DNA from 3 places in the Bradyrhizobium sp. cf659 genome. Region 1 is predicted to be linked to each of the others. Evidence: predicted binding sites of a transcription regulator. Region 1 holds the regulator's gene; each other region holds the start of a gene.
The links. Region 1 encodes LexA, which represses DNA repair genes until DNA is damaged. Its sites were predicted from a motif close to TGTTCNNNNTGTGTTCNG; they were not measured.
Positions count from the first base shown of each region.

Region 2: BM118_RS22115 (DUF3072 domain-containing protein) is a predicted target of LexA. The motif match lies at 2,368-2,385, and genes of this name have one in related genera.
Region 3: BM118_RS01860 (single-stranded DNA-binding protein) is a predicted target of LexA. The motif match lies at 2,432-2,449, and genes of this name have one in related genera.

Region 1 covers NZ_FOQJ01000001.1:245,520-250,970, forward strand. The annotation lists gene BM118_RS01190 (ComEC/Rec2 family competence protein) at 1-388, shown strand, start outside; gene BM118_RS01195 (GAF domain-containing protein) at 398-1,339, opposite strand; gene BM118_RS41055 (hypothetical protein) at 1,559-1,993, opposite strand; gene BM118_RS41060 (hypothetical protein) at 2,187-2,390, opposite strand; gene lexA (transcriptional repressor LexA) at 2,569-3,270, opposite strand; gene BM118_RS01215 (molybdopterin molybdotransferase MoeA) at 3,446-4,657, opposite strand; gene BM118_RS01220 (hypothetical protein) at 4,886-5,092, opposite strand; gene BM118_RS01225 (HAD family hydrolase) at 5,260-5,451, opposite strand, start outside.
Region 2 covers NZ_FOQJ01000005.1:15,002-20,452, forward strand. The annotation lists gene BM118_RS22090 (HWE histidine kinase domain-containing protein) at 1-799, shown strand, start outside; gene BM118_RS42375 (hypothetical protein) at 796-1,224, opposite strand; gene BM118_RS22100 (hypothetical protein) at 1,157-1,426, shown strand; gene BM118_RS22105 (hypothetical protein) at 1,522-1,761, shown strand; gene BM118_RS41575 (hypothetical protein) at 1,857-2,066, opposite strand; gene BM118_RS41580 (hypothetical protein) at 2,085-2,306, opposite strand; gene BM118_RS22115 (DUF3072 domain-containing protein) at 2,421-2,615, shown strand; gene BM118_RS22120 (DUF6496 domain-containing protein) at 2,621-2,932, shown strand; gene BM118_RS22125 (hypothetical protein) at 2,945-3,307, opposite strand; gene BM118_RS22130 (Do family serine endopeptidase) at 3,577-5,118, opposite strand; gene ftsH (ATP-dependent zinc metalloprotease FtsH) at 5,269-5,451, opposite strand, start outside.
Region 3 covers NZ_FOQJ01000001.1:375,036-380,486, reverse strand. The annotation lists gene gyrA (DNA gyrase subunit A) at 1-1,014, opposite strand, end outside; gene BM118_RS01865 (DUF2306 domain-containing protein) at 1,184-1,582, opposite strand; gene BM118_RS01860 (single-stranded DNA-binding protein) at 1,784-2,278, opposite strand; gene BM118_RS01855 (outer membrane protein) at 2,730-3,491, shown strand; gene BM118_RS01850 (outer membrane protein) at 3,727-4,416, shown strand; gene BM118_RS01845 (outer membrane protein) at 4,642-5,394, shown strand.

The sequences.
Region 1 (5,451 bases):
CTCGCTCGCCGCCGGCGTGTCGTGCGACGAGGCCGGCTGCGTGACACCGCTCGCCGACGGGCGCCTGGTCGCGCTGGCCATGCGCATCGACGCGCTGGCGGATGATTGCAGCCGCGCCGCGCTGGTGGTGACGGCGCGGCCGGCGCCACCGGATTGTGCGGCGATGGTGGTCGACCGGCAGCGTCTCGCCGCGCAAGGTGCGCTCGCGCTGACACGGCGCGGCGACGGCTTTGTGGTTCAGTCGGTGAAAGCGAGAGGCACCGACCGTCCGTGGTCGCCGGCGACCGCCGGCGAGGGCGATTTCGGTACGAGCCTTGCGCCGCAGGCGGCGGCTCCCCGCAGCCGGGACGCGACACCGTCCGAGGCGGACATGCAGGCCGAGGATTGAGCGGACGGGCTACAGGTACCAGGCCAGCACGGCGTCGAGCCCTGTGGCCCCGATCACCGGCAGGGCCACCATCTGGCTCAGTCCAGACGCGCGGGCCTCCGCGGCCGCGGCTGAGCGGTCATGCGCGAGATCGTCGTTGAGTGCGGGCATGCCGGTGGCCCAGGCTCCGCCGATGCTGCCTTCACCCCTGGCGATGGATTTGTCCGCGTAGAGCGCGGCGAGGTCGGTCTGCGCGCTGCAATCGCCGGCGCGAAAGACCAGCGCTGAGCGGGCCTCGTTCGGCACCCAGATCTCGAAGCGCCGCGCAATCGGCGTCGCCTGCGCGGAGAGGAAGGTCAGCACCCAGGTCTGGTCGGTGCCGGTCCGGTAGGGCACGCCGACGCCGAGATTGATTCCGACTTCGGCAGCCTCTTCCCAGCGCAGAAAACTTTTGGCGTTGTGCAGATCCTTGATGATCAGCGGCAGACCCGCTTTCCAGGTGCGTCCGGGCAGGCCGAAGCCGCGGGGAAACCTGGTGTGGCGGGAGTTGAATTCGAACATGTCGGCGGTGCCATAGTAGCCGTCGACGAGCCCCATCTCGTGGGAGATATCGGGATCATTGTGCCAGAGCTCGATCGCGCCGACATGCGCCTCGTCGTCGCCGCAGAACAGCACCATGACGGCCTGCAAGAATTCGCCTGAAAACACCGGCACCGCCACGCCGCAGGTGAGGCCGGCCGCGAGCGCCTGATCGGTCCGCTTGAAATAGGAGTTGGCGAATTTGGTGAGGATCACGGGATGGCCGCTGGCCCAGGCCTTGCCGGGAAGGCCCTCGTCGTATCCGAAGCGCAAGTTCTCGCTCACCGCCTTGAACGCGGACAGCCCTTCGCCATAGAGGCCGCCGCCGAATTCCAGCCGCATGCGCGTCCGGTCGGGCACCCAGAGTTCAACGACGCGAATGAAGGTTTTCATCGACCGTGTCCGCCGCCTCGAGCCAATGACAGCATCGGCGATCTGGCCGCGGAACGGACGTTCAAAATTCAGGCAGGGCCGCGCAAACTTCGTGCGACGGGGAGCCGCGGGGGGCTCGGCAGATTGGATTCTCAGGACGCAAACCATACCGGGTCGCCGGCCACGGCCGGCGATGGCGATTTCAATCCTGGCCCCGACCCGCGAGCCGGGGTTGCTACGTCAGCCGATCGGCAGGCGGGTGACGGTCGGCCGACCATCGGCGGTGACCTGCGGCTTGTGCTCGCGTTCGCCGACGGGCTGGGTCACCGGCAACTGCAGCACGGTCGCGCGCTGGCCTTCGACGAGCTGCGTCACCAGTACGTATTTGCCGTCGGGGAATTCGATCGCGTCGTGATGGCGATCGGGAATGTGCGGATCGATCTTGCCGAACTTGCCGACACGCGAGTTGATGGTGCGCGTCCAGATCCAGCGATTGTCGTAGCGGACGTTGTCGGCGAAGGCGAGCTCCGTCCCCGGCAGCAGGCAGACCGCGACGGACATGTCGGCTTCGGAGGCGAAGCCGCGCGTCGAGGTGCCTCGGAAGGTGGTCGTGACGATCGTCTCGCCGACTTCCGCGGGACGCGTCGCGACGGCATGCAGGCTGTAGTCACACATCGGGTGCTCCTCATTCGAAGATAGCAACCCGCACCTCCTTCGGAGGCACAGGCCTCTATCAGAGTGGAAGCATGTTAGCGTCTTCTCGGTTGTAGGCAAATCTGCGGCTTAGGTCCGCGCGCTGCCATCACAATATCTTTTTCAAATGCACGAGGAACAAAGTCCGCTCTCGTGCATTTGGCGTGCGTCTCCGTCAGCGACCAGCAGGTGCCGACCAGCCCGAATATTGCCAGGCGGGTTGCGACGGCTGCGCGACGGCGTTGCGGGCATTGCGCAATTGCTCGCTCGTCGTCGGCGGCGTTGCCTTGCGGACTTGGTGTGACTGTGCGGCGAAGGCTTGCGACGCCGATGCTGCGATCAGCGTCATCGTGACGGCGCTCAAAACGATCTTGCGCATGATGGTCTCCTCGATTTCCAGCGCCGCGAAGCGATGAGGGCTTCGTGCGGCGTGCCGAGGATGTAGCGCTGGAGAAGGGGCCGGATAATCTGTGCAAAACCAGAAAGACTATCCAGCCGGAGCGGACAATCGTCCGCTCCAATCGTCAACGCGCGGGTCGCCAACCGGCGGGGCGCGCTCAGTACTTGCGGTACAGGCCGATCAGCTTGCCCTGAATCTTCACCCGGTTGGGCGGCAGGATGCGGACCTCATAGGCCGCATTGGCGGGCTCGAGCGCGATCGAGGCACCGCGGCGGCGGAAGCGCTTCAGCGTCGCTTCCTCGTCGTCGATCAGCGCCACCACGATGTCGCCGGTGTCGGCGCTCTCGTTGCGCTGGATCAGCGCCATATCGCCGTCGAGGATGCCGGCTTCGACCATCGAGTCGCCGCGCACTTCGAGCGCGTAGTGCTCGCCCGAACCGAGCATGTCAGGCGGTACGCTGATGGTGTGGCTGCGGGTCTGCAGCGCTTCGATCGGCGTGCCGGCCGCGATGCGGCCCATCACCGGCACCGCGACGGGGCGCTCGCCCTCTTCCACGGACGCGCTGGAGCTCGCTCGCACCTTGCCGAGATTGCCCTCGATGACGCTCGGCGTGAAGCCACGCCGGCTGCCGGCGGCGGCCTGGAGCTCGGGCAGCTTGATCACCTCGATCGCGCGGGCCCGGTTGGGCAGACGCCGGATGAAGCCGCGCTCCTCCAATGCGGTGATCAGGCGATGGATGCCTGACTTCGAGCGCAGGTCGAGCGCGTCCTTCATCTCGTCGAAGGAGGGCGGCACGCCGCTTTCCTTCAAACGCTCGCTGATGAATCGCAGAAGCTCGTATTGTTTGCGCGTTAACATCTCGACCAAATCCCCCGGTTGATGTCGTTCGATTCCGAGACGGTGAATTCAGCGGCGAGCCGCCAGATGCTCGAAACAAATCATGAACGGACACTATATGTTCGATATGTGTTCCGCAACTGCTTAATTTACCGTGAACGCGACAAAGTTCGCGGAACGCGCATGACCAGCGGGTTCAGGCGGGCAGTCGCAGCACCTCGCAAGGCGTGCCGGCCTCGGCCTTGGGTGCGAACGGCGCGCGCACGAGAAGTGCCTGTGCCGCAGCGAGATTCGCAAGCAGTGAGGAATCCTGATGATCGACGGGAAGGGCGACAAGCGTGCCGTCGTCGCGCCGCTCCAGACGTGCGCGCAGATAATCTTCGCGCTGGTCATTGGCACCGAGGTCGCGGCCGAGCACGGCGCGCTCGCGACGATGATGAATCACGGCGCGGCCCGACAGAGCGCGAATCAACGGCACCATGAACAGGAAGGCGCACACATAGGACGACACGGGATTGCCGGGCAGGCCGATCACACCCATCGTTCCTAACCGGCCGTGCATCATCGGCTTGCCCGGCCGCATCGCGATCTTCCAGAACGCCATCGCGATGCCTTCGTCCCTCAGCGCCTGCTGGACCAGATCGTGGTCGCCGACCGAGGCGCCGCCGGTCGTAATCAGGATATCGGCGCCGCTTTCGCGGGCACGGCGGATGCCGGCGGTGGTGGCCTCCAGCGTATCAGCGGCAACACCGAGGTCGACGGTATCTGCGCCCTCCTGGCGGGCGAGCGCGTGCAGGGCGTAGCCGTTGGAATAGACGATCTGGCCGGCACCCGGTGTGGTGCCTGGCATCACCAGCTCGTCGCCGGTGGCGAGGATCGCGACCTTTGGGCGGCGGCGGATGGGGAGGTGCGGGTGATTCATCCCGGCGGCGAGTGCGAGGTCGCGCTCGGTGAGCCGGGTTCCCTTGCGCAGGAGCACGTCGCCCTCGGAGAAGTCGACGCCGGCGGGACGGATGTGCCGCCCCGTGACGGCGGCTTGCTTGATCGTGATGCGCCTGCCGTCGGCGACCGTGTCCTCCTGGATCACGACCGCGTCCGCGCCAGCCGGAACGACGCCGCCGGTGAAGATTCGCATCGCTTCGCCGACGCCGACCGATCCCGCAAACGGCCGGCCCGCCGCGATCTCGCCGATCACGGTGAGCTGTGCGTCGACCTTGGCTGCATCGGCCGCGCGCACGGCGTAGCCGTCCATCGCCGACATCGCCTCCGGCGGCTGCGTACGCCGCGCCGCGACGTCGCGCGCGAGCACCCGGTGGTAGGCCTCGTCGAGTGGAATCATCTCTTCAGGCAACGGCTCCACGCCGGCCAGCACCGCGGCGAGCGCGTCAGAAACCGGCATCAAGGCCACGGGGAAGACTCCTGCAAGGCACGTTCGGGTGAATGAACGGCGAACGTTCTATCCGAGTGCGGGCGCGGAGGCAAAACAGCGACGAGGCAGGATAATTCATCCCGTCGCTCGGCCGCTCTTCTATGGAGAACGCCAAGTGCGGCGCGGCATCATCCGGACGATCGGAAAGACCGGTACGAGTGTGGCCATGGCAAGGACGATAGTGACGAGAGCCACGGCCAGCATCGGTCAACGACCGGACTGCCGGCCCGGACGGGCGTCCGGCGCCACATCGGGAGCTTTGGGGCCTTGATCCTTGTCGGGCAGCGGATCGGCCTGGGATTTCAGGTCGGCGGCCTTGCTGATCAGCTTGGCGGAAAGGTCAGAATCCGACGTCGTTCTGGCGAATTCGAGCAGAAGAGAGGCCTGTTTGGTGAGGTAGGTCTTGCCCAACACGATGATGCGTCCGTCCGTAGAAGTCCCAACGGACTCAAGAGTCCGGAAGCGGGCATTCCGTTCCCGGAACTCTGTATAAAAATATACAAAGTGATTTGTTTCCTCATCCCGGCCCAGATCGGATCCGGGGAACTCCCCGGTTTCACCCGCCGGCCGGTGTCTCTCGATCAGATTCCCAGCGCTTTGAGTGCATCGCCGACGTCGCGGGGCGAGGTCACATGCACCGCGGTCAATCCGCGCGCCCGCGCGCCCTCGACGTTTTCGGCGAGGTCGTCGAAGAACACGATGCGCCTGGCGGGCACGCCGATGGCCGCCACGACATGGTCGAAAGCCGCCGCGTCCGGTTTGCGCAGGCCGAT
Region 2 (5,451 bases), on a different contig from region 1:
GGCACGCGCCTATGAAGGCGAGTTTCGCGTCAGCAGACCCGACGGCGAGGTGCGCTGGTGCGTCGGCACGGCGGCCGCGACGGTGGACCAGGCCGGCCGCGTGGTGCGCGTGAGCGGTGTCACCGTGGACATCACCGAGCGCAAGCGGGCCGAGGAGCGGCAAAATCTGCTGGCGCGGGAAGTCGATCATCGTGCCAAGAATGCGCTGGCGCTGGCGCAATCGATCGTGCGTCTCACCCGTGCCGACGAGGTCAAGGCCTATGTCAACGCCGTCGAGGGGCGTATCAACGCGCTGGCGCGCGTGCATACGATCCTGTCGCTGTCGAGCTGGCAGGGTGCCGAACTCTCGAAGCTGATCGACGAGGAACTCGCGCCCTATTCGCTCGGCGGCCAGATCAAGCTGGCGGGGCCCGAGGTTCAGTTGCTGCCCGCAACCGCCCAGACGCTGGCGCTGGCGCTGCACGAGCTTTTCACCAACTCGGCCAAGTATGGCGCCCTCTCGACGCGGTCGGGCCGGCTCATGATCAGCTGGCGGGTCGAGGAGGACCACCTCACACTGATCTGGGAGGAATCCGGCGGCCCACTTGTGAGGACGCCGAAGTCTCGCGGCTTCGGCACGCGGAGCCTGCTTGCGAGCGTCGAGTCCCAGCTCGGCGGACAGGCGCAATTCGATTGGCGCGCCGAGGGCCTGTTGTGCCGCCTGGAAGTGCCGTTGACCCGGAAGACCCCGACCGCGGCAGCGCAGCAGGGCAAGTTCGACGCCGCCACCTCCCTCGCCCTCCAGCGCGCGTCGGGTTAGCCCGACGCGGCGACTTTCATGCGCTGCACCGACCGCGGTTCATGGGCGACGCGCCCTTCGAGCCAGGCTTCCGTTTGTGCGAGATCGCGTAACGCCATCGCATAGCGGCGGGCCGCGCTTCGCTCGGCACCGCGCGGCAGCTTGCGCGCCTTGCGCAGCATATCGGCCGCCGCGTTTCGATAGGCCAGTGAGCGATAGAGAAAGACAACCTTACCCATATCGAATGTTCCCGTGTTGACGGCCTCCATGGTCGCAAGGTCGGCATGAACGTCGGATGAAGCCCGACGTGACAAATCGTTCATGCCGATGGAACCCGTAATCGCCGGCTGCGTTGCACGGATGATCGAGGTCGGTTCCATGCGTGCGAGAAAGTCGCCGAAGAAGTCGCCAAGTCTGATCTCTCCTACCGGCATCATCACGATCATGACGCATGCGATGATGGGCGTGGCGCTCGGCCTTGCCTTCGGTCTCGCGCTCATTCTATCCAACCCTGCGGTCGCAAATTTGCTGAAACACGGCGGAGATTCGGCCGCGGCCGTCTTTGTCCTTACGCTGGTGACGACGTTCGCGATCGGCGCGATGCTCACGGGTATCGTGTTCATCATCGCCGAGGACAAGGAATCTTGAACCGCGCGTGAAACCCAGGGGCTGCTTTGCCGGGAACTCCTGCGGCGGATGGCAGTTGGCTGCCTGCGTCATTTTAACTCAGGGAGTTCCCGCGCATGAAGACGACCAAGCTCGCCCTCGCCATGATGTTGGCAACCGGCCTCGCCGCCGCACCGCTCGCCGCGCAGGCGAAGTCGCACAAGGCGAAACATGAATCCTCGACGTCGTCCTCGCAGACGACGGGCGCCAACACGAAATCCAAGAGCGCCGATCCCTCCGGTCAGGGCGGCTCCGGTCCCGGCTCCGACCAGGGCGGCAGCATGACGAACAACAAGGGCACGACCAACGCCAAGTAGGCTCGCCGCCGTTCATCGAAGGCCTCGCGATCGCGGGGCCTTCTTGCTTTGCTATTCGATGCAATCCTTCTCAGGCCGCATCATCGGCGCATGCTTTAGCTGCGCCGGAGGTCAGCGATGTTCAGGCCACCGCCCGCGGAGTTCGTCTTCACGAGATGATCGAGCTGCGCCCGCTTGCGTGCGATCAGAAGCTGGGCCGCAGCATCGTCGAGACCCTCGCGCTGCAATTGCCGGATCGCGGACCCCAGTTCGAGGATCTCGGCGCGCAGTCTCAAGATCCGGTACGTGTCCGGGTCTTCCTCCACGGCGCGCTCCCAAATGTCTCAGCGGCGCGCGATTACGCGCACGGGATCTGCGGCTTTCTTGAGGGAACGAAGACGTACACGATGGCGAACATCCGGCAGGACATCACCACCGCCAGCCGCCTTCCATTCGCCGATCAGCAGATTGATTTTCCGGCGCAGATCCATCTGCGCCAGGGCCTTTTCTGTGCAGTCGCGATCGCGTTCGACGAGGTCGCGCACGGACGCCTCGACATCGGCCATTTCCAACCTCAAGGCACTGATCTTACGTCGAATTTCATTAATTCTGTTGTCCATGGCTTGTTAGAACAAAATAAGAACATATAGTCAAGTCACGATTCAGAACGGAGCGGCCAGATGCAGGTTCAAGGTAAATACGACGCCAGGGCTTTCCTCGCGGAGCAGATGACGAGGGCGCAAGGCCTGAGGTTGAAGCGGCTCAGCGAGGAGGCCTATCAGCCCGCGCAATATGATCGGGATCTGTCCTTCACTGAAGCTGCGCGCCGCATCCAGGTGCTCGAGGCGGAGATCGAACTGGCAAATTCCTTCTAGCCAGGCTGCATCGCGCATTCCGGAACGTAGCGGGCGCGCTTTCGGAACCACGCAAGGCAAAGAAACGCCGCTACTCGCGCAGCTCCGGCAGCGACGTCGAAAGCGAAATGCGGCGCTACAAGAAGGGCACGGCAAAGAGCGGCCGCGGCGGACGTGTGAAGAGCCGCAAGCAGGCGATCGCAATCGGCCTGTCGAAGGCGCGCAAGAAAGGCAAGAAGGTCCCGGAGAAAGCCTCGAAGCGGAAGGCATCCAAGAAGAAGGCATCCAAGAAAAAGACGAGCAAGAAAACGTCCAGGCGCAAATCCGCCAAGCGGTAGTGGCAATCGGCGCTAGATCATGCTGCCCGGCATGAAGCAGCGGATCGAGATGCCAAACGCGGTCTTCACCGGCCACACCATGGTGCGGCCGGCGCGGTTCGGCTCGGTGATGACGGCTTCATCGGGCACATCGACCCACTGGCCATCGAGGCGTACGCGATAGTGCCCGTCATGCGACTCCCAATCGGGATCGGAGACGGCAAATCCGTCGGCGTCCGAGCAGCACGGGCCGAGATGGCTGCGCAGGCTGTCGAACCAGGGCTTGAGCGGCGAATCGGCGTAGCGGCCGTCATCACGCCCCAGGGCACTTCCAGCCGACAGCACGAACGGCGCCACGAGCAGCGCACACCTCAGCGAGAGCTTCAATCGATCCATGTCGGCACCGATCAAATACGAACCGCCGGTTCCACAAGACGGCCGGACGTCCGAAGTTCCACTCTTGCAACTTGCCTGGGCGCCTTCATTGCCGCCAAGGCCACACACGATTTCGAACTTTGACGAGCGAACGCGGCTTTTTCGGACGAACCCGTCACCAATGCTGCCGTTGACGAGAATGTTATCGGCGGCCTGTGGGTATCTCGGATGCAAACGAGAAAAGGCGGCCCGAAGGCCGCCTTTTTGGATTTGCGCTGGACGAGCTCGACTTACGCGAGTGGCACCGCGACAAACCGGGTCGCGTCCGCACTTCTGACCTGCAACAGCACGCTGGTCTTGCCGGACGATTTGGCCTGCGCCAGCTCGGAGCGGACGTCGTCGACATTGGCGACGGGCTTGCCGCCAACATTGAGGATGACGTCGCCGGTCTGGATGCCGCGCTGCGCCGCCGGCCCTCGCGGATCGACCTCGGTGACGACGACGCCCTTCTGGCCGGCGCCCTGCACGTCGCCGGCCGGCGCCAGGCTGAGCCCGAGGCGCGGCGAGCCGTTGTCCGGCTGCGCCTTGCCTTCGTCGGCCTTTCCTTGGGCCTGCCGCTCGTTCGGCAGTTCGCCGAGCGCGAGGGTCACCGTCTTGCTCGCGCCCTTGTGGAAGACGTCGAGCTTCACGGACGTGCCGGGCGCCAGCGTGGCGATGGTGCGGGCGAGATCGCGGGAGTCCTTGATCGCGGTGCCGTTGACGGCGGTGATGACGTCGCCCGCCTCGATGCCGGCCTTTGCCGCCGGGCTATTGTCCTGCGGATTGTCGACGATCGCGCCGCGCGCCTCCTTCAGGCCGAGGCTGTCGGCGATCTCCGACGTCACCGGCTGCACCTGCACGCCGAGCCAGCCGCGGGTGACCGCACCCTTGTCCTTCAACTGCGCGACGACGAGCTTTGCGGTCGTGGCCGGAATGTCGAAGCCGATGCCGACCGAGCCGCCCGACGGCGAGAAGATCGCGGTGTTCACGCCGATCACGTTGCCGTTCATGTCGAAGGCCGGGCCGCCGGAATTGCCCTTGTTGATCGGCGCGTCGATCTGGATGAAGTCGTCATAGGGCCCATTGCCGATGTCGCGGCCGCTGGCCGAGACGATGCCGGCGGTCACGGTGCCGCCGAGGCCGAAGGGATTGCCGACCGCGACAACCCAGTCGCCGATCCGCGGCTTCTGGTCGGAGAACTTGACGAAGGGAAAGTCCTTCTTGCCGTCGACCTTGATCAGCGCGAGGTCGGTTTTCGGATCGGTGCCGACCACCTTTGCGGTGTAGCTCGCCCCGTCATCCATGGTGACCTGCACGGACTCGGCGTGGTCGACGACGTGGTTGTTGGTTACGGCATAGCCGTCGGCTGAGATGAAGAAGCCGGAGCCTTCGCCCGTGACCATCTGGTGACGCTGGCGCGGCATGCCGTTCGTGCCACCCGGAAAGCGGAAGCCGAACTGACGCGAGAACTGGTCGAACGGCGCGTCCTCGTCGGAATCCATCCGGTTCTGTTGCAGCATCGCGCTCTTGTCGTTGTCCTGGTCGATCCTGACCCGCACCGAGATGACGGCAGGTTTGACCCTGGCGACGAGGTCGCCGAAGCCCGGCGGAGTCGCAGTGCTTTCCGCGGCCTGGGCCGGCGCGATGAAGGAGGTTACGCCGAGCGGTGAAGCGCCGGGAGAAGCCGCTAGCACGGCGACGCCAAGCGCGGCCACTGTGCCCAGCAGCGCAAGCCGGCGCGGCTTCAAGATCGTGCGGGACGTGGTGATGTCGGAATTGACGCGGTCATTCATGTCGAAATGTCCATGTTGGGTCAGGTGTCGCCTTGCACGCAACATGGCCGCTCGCACCTTACGGTGTCCCGTCCACGCGATTAAATCTTGGCAAAGAAGATGCGATCTGCGGCCGCTGGGGCGGCGCAGCACCCGCATCCTGCGCCCGCATCACGCGGCGGCTTGGCCGCGCGTCAGGCCGTGCGGACGCAACGGCGCGAATTGCTCGGCGGTCAGGCTTTCGTTCGCAATCAGGAGCTCGACGCCGGCCTCGAGGTCGGAGCGGCGCTCGGCGAGGATCTTGCGTGCCGTCGCATCGCCGGCCTCGACCAGATTGCGCACGGCAAGGTCGAT
Region 3 (5,451 bases), 130 kb from region 1:
GCTCGTTTGCAGCGGCGTGAATCTGTACAGCTGGTTCAGCACCACGTCCGGCACGGCGTCGCGCTTCAACTCGATGACGACGCGGTAGCCGTCGCGGTCCGATTCATCGCGCAGGTCGCCGATGCCCTCGATCTTCTTTTCCTTGACCAGCTCGGCGATGCGCTCGACCATCGTCGCCTTGTTCACCTGGTAGGGAATCTCGGTGATGATGATCGCCTCGCGCTCCTTGCGGATGGTCTCGATCGCGACCTTGCCGCGCATGACGATCGAGCCGCGGCCGAGGTGGTAGGCCGCGCGGATGCCCGCGCGTCCGAGAATGACGCCGCCGGTCGGGAAATCCGGTCCCGGCACGATGTTGATGAGCTCGTCGATGGTGAGCGCAGGGTTGTCGATCAGGGCGACGCAGGCGTCGATGACCTCGCCGAGATTGTGCGGCGGGATGTTGGTCGCCATGCCGACCGCGATGCCGCCCGCGCCGTTGACGAGAAGGTTCGGGAACTTGGCCGGCAAGACCGATGGCTCGGTCTCGTTGTTGTCGTAGTTCGGCTGGAAGTCGACGGTGTCCTTGTCGATGTCGGCCAGCAGAGCCAGCGCCGCCTTCGTCAGGCGCGCTTCGGTGTAACGATAGGCGGCCGGGGGATCGCCGTCGACCGAACCGAAATTGCCCTGGCCGTCGATCAGCGGCACGCGCATCGAGAAGTCCTGCGCCATGCGGACCATGGCGTCGTAGATCGACTGGTCGCCGTGCGGATGATACTTACCAATGACGTCGCCGACCACGCGGGCGGACTTGACGTACTTCTTGTCGGGTGTGTGCCCCTGCTCGTTCATCGAGTACAGGATGCGGCGATGCACCGGCTTCAGACCGTCGCGCGCATCGGGCAGCGCCCGCGCCACGATCACGCTCATGGCGTAGTCGAGATAGGACTTCTTCATCTCCTCGAAGATGGAGACGGGGCGAATATCCGAGGGTTGCGCCGGCTGGTCGCCGGGCTTGTCGTCGTCGTCAGCCAAGGGGGAATCCGGTGAGGTTTTATCTGGGAATCATATAGCGCATCGAGCCCCTGATAACCACCCTTGCCGGGGTAAAGGGAAGCGCTTTTTCCGACTGTTTTTCCAGAGACTTACGCCCTCCCCGGTACCGCCCCGGGCGGGGCCCGGACGAGCCGCCCGAAACCACCCCTTACGCCCCGAAAATCACGTGGTGCATGATGCGCCCCGGCATCAACGTGAACAGGCCCGCCACCACCAGCGCGCCGGCGAAGATGAAGATCATCATCCGCCGGTGATCGGCCACGCGATGGGTGTGCGCCCGCCAGACCGCGAGCGGCAGCACCACCAGCGTGAAGATCGACAGGAAATGGATCGGGCTGAACGGTCCGACCAGGCGGATCTGGTGGATCCAGAACGAGGAGGCGGCCACGACCGCCATCAGGACCACCCAGATCCAGCCGATCGTCCGGTGCGGCAGCGTACCTTTTGGAGCGGCAAACTGGACGATGCCGAGCACTAAGGCGGCCATGGCGGCAAAGGCATGCAGCGGGATCGCTGGAGCAGCCTCAAGCAGCGGCGTGAGGCTCATGCGGGGCTTTCTCCGATCAACAGGCGATCCATGTGAATAGGATTAACATAAAGTTAATACCATTCACATGATGACCCGTCAAAGGCTTGAAGCAGCACATGAGGCAAGCCCGGAAAAACCGAGCCTTGCCCGCCAATTGGTCAGAAATCCTGTTGCTTTACGCGAGCAAGACGACATTCGAGGCGAAGCGCCCCGCCCGCCTCAGAACGGGATGTCGTCGTCCATGTCGCTGTTGCGGCCGCCGCCACCGGCAGCAACGGCGCGGCGCGGCGCGCTGCTGACCGGACCGGAGGAGCCGAAATCGCCGCCCGGCTCCTCGCCGAAGCTGCCGCCTCCCCCGCCGCCGCGGCCGTCGAGCATCGTGAGCGTCGAGTTGAAGCCCTGGAGCACGACTTCGGTGGAGTACTTCTCCACGCCGCTCTGGTCGGTCCATTTGCGGGTCTGGAGCGCGCCCTCGATGTAAACCTTGGCGCCCTTCTTCAGGTATTGCTCGGCGACCTTGCAGAGCCCTTCATTGAAGATCACGACTCGGTGCCACTCGGTCTTCTCCTTGCGCTCGCCACTGTTCTTGTCGCGCCAGGTCTCCGAGGTCGCGATGCTCAAATTCGCGATCGGCCGCCCGTCCTGGGTGCGGCGGATTTCAGGATCCTTGCCGAGATTTCCAACCAGAATGACTTTGTTGACGCTTCCCGCCATCGCCGCTCTCCACTCCGAATGCCGCTGAATTCATAAGGCCCGACCGCGCCCCGCGGTCCTCTGCAACCTGTTGAGGCGACCCTATACGCTTGCGCGGGCCGATCAGCCCATCAGCCCTCAGGTTATCCCCATATATAGCATCGGCCACCGGTTTGTTCCAGATTTGTTCCTGCCCGTGCGAGTGCGAAATGTTTGGGCCGGACGGTACCCACGTGCTGCCCAAATAGTTTGCGCTGGATGGAACTTTTCCAGGTTCCCGCGAACGACCAAAAGTACTTAACATTCATCAAGTTACAAACGTTTCAGTTGCCTTGCGACTGTTGCATTTCGGCGACGGACTCTGCCTCCCGATTAAGCTACGTTTGCCTTGGAATTAAGTTCATATGGGCGTCGCGCCTGATTGGCCGCTTCGGGGAACTTCAAGAAGCGGATCGAAACTGGGGAGACTGCAATGAATAAGATTTTGATTGGTGCAATCGGTGCAATGGCGCTGAGCCTGTCGGCTCCCGCAAGCGCGGCGGATCTCGCTGCGCGTCCCTACACCAAGGCTCCGCCGCCGATGGTCGCGGCCATCTACGACTGGAGCGGCTTCTACATCGGCATCAACGGCGGCTGGGGTACGAGCCGCAATTGCTGGGACTTCGTGACGCCGGTCGTCGGCACGCTGGTTGACGACGGCTGTCATGACTCATCGGGCGGCACGGTCGGTGGTCAGATCGGCTACCGCTGGCAGTCCAGCAATTGGGTGTTTGGCGTGGAAGGCCAAGGCAACTGGGCTGACTTCAGCGGAAACAACATCAGCCCGACTGCTCCAGGTCAGCAGAACCGTACGCGGATCGATGCGTTCGGCCTGATTACCGGCCAGATCGGCTATGCCTGGAATAACGTTTTGTTCTACGTGAAGGGTGGCGCCGCCGTCGTGGACGACAAATACGACCTCATCGTCGCGCCAGGATTCGTGGGTGCAGGCACTGTCTTCGGTTCGGCCCGCGACACCCGCTGGGGTGGAACGGTCGGCGCGGGTGTCGAATTTGGCTTCGCCCCGAACTGGTCTGTGGGCGTCGAGTACAATCACATCTTCCTTGGCGATCGTAACGTCGACTTCAACTTCGCCGGCGCGTTCGTTCAGACCGAACGCGTCAGCCAGGACGTCGATATGGCTCTCGTCCGCGTGAACTACCGTTGGGGCGGCCCCGCGATCGCCAGGTACTGATCGCAAGCAGCGCTTCTTCTGACGAAAGGCCGGCCTCGCGCCGGCCTTTTTGCTGCTTCACGGCCTCGAGGAACAATAAGTCAATAACCGTTACGTTTTGTGTCTGTTGTGGCTTTTTAGAGACACAACTTGCAGCTTTGTTGGTGTAAGCACGACATCAGTTGGACCACAGCGTCCGATGCCCTTCCCTATCGTGGAAGGCACAACAGAAACTGGGACTGGGATTAGGTTGAAAATGAAGAAGGTTTTGTTGGCTTCGGCCTGTTTGTTCGCTCTGGCCGCCCCCGCGTCGGCTGCTGATCTCGCGGCTCGCCCGTACACGAAGGCTCCGGTGGCTGTGGCCTCGGTCTACAACTGGACCGGCTTCTACCTCGGTATCGTTGGCGGTGGCGCCTGGGAAAACGCTTCGGGCGACCCGAAGATGAAGGGTGGCTTCGTCGGCGGCACCGCCGGCTACAACTGGCAGACCGGCAACGTCGTGTTCGGTATCGAGGCCGATGGCGCCTGGGCTGACGTCAGCGCTACGGCGACCGGCGCCACCGTTGTCCCCGGCTTCGGCGTTGTGACCGCAACCGCGACCTCGAAGACCGATGCCATGGGCACCGTGCGCGGCCGCATCGGCTACGCTGTCAACCAGGTCCTGTTCTACGGCACCGGCGGCTACGCCTGGATCGACAACAAGATCTCCCTCTCCGCTCTCGGCGTGACCGCGTCGGACAGCAAGTGGCACTCCGGCTGGACCGTCGGTGCGGGCGTCGAAGCGTTCTTCGCGCCGCAGTGGTCGGTCAAGGGCGAGTACCTCTATCGCAGCCTCGGCGGCGAGACCTACTTCTCGGGCGCCCTCCCCACCGGCACGCTCAACTTCCACACCGTGCAGGTCGGCGTGAACTATCACTTCGGGGGCCCGGTGGTCGCGAAGTACTGATCTTCGCCACCGACGTCACATCGTCACGAAAGGCCGGCCTCGCGCCGGCCTTTTTGTTTTTCGCGCCCAAGTATCCAATCCAGCCGGTCGCTAGCGTTTTCGGAGAGGTGTGGCACCTCGGTGACACAACCTTTGGCTTTAGTGGTGTAAAAGCAATGCCATCAGTTGGGTCGTTAGGTCCGCTGCTTTTCGCCGACAAAGAGAAACGAAACTGGGGAATTTGAAATGAAGAGGATTGTGCTGGCTTCGGCCAGTTTGCTCGCACTCAGCGCGTTGGCTCCTGCCTCGGCGGCCGACCTGGCGGCCCGCCCCTATACCAAGGCGCCGATCGCTGTGGCCTCGGTCTACAACTGGTCCGGCTTCTATATCGGCCTCAACGGCGGCGGCGCCTCGAGCCGCAACTGCTGGGATCTCAACTCGGTCCTCGGCGTGGCCATCCCCGTTACGGCTGAAGGCTGTCACAATGCGACCGGCGGCCTCGTCGGTGGCCAAATCGGTTATCGCTGGCAGTCGGCCAGCTGGGTATTCGGCCTCGAAGCTCAGGGCGACTGGGCCGACCTGAAGGGCTCGAACACGAGCTCGCCCGCAGCGCTCGCGCCGCTGGTCAACCAGACCAAGATCGATGCGCTCGGCCTGTTCACCGGCCAGGTCGGCTATGCCTGGAACAACGTGCTCTGGTACGTGAAGGGTGGCGCGGCCGTCACGCACGCCAAATACAACGGCCTGTTCGGCGGCGTGGTCATCGACAGCGCCAGCGAGACGCGCTGGGGTGGCGCGGTCGGCACCGGCCTCGAATTCGGCTTCGCGCCGAACTGGTCCGTTGCGATCGAATACGACCATCTGTTCATGGGCGGCCGCGATGTCAGCTTTACGGTTCTCGGCGCCAACGACCGCATCGACCGCATCAAGCAGGACGTCGACATGGGCACTGTCCGCCTCAACTACACCTTCGGCGGCCCGGTCGTGGCAAAGTACTGAGCTTCGCCACCGACGTCACATCGTCACGAAAGGCCGGCCTCGCGCCGGCCTTTTTGT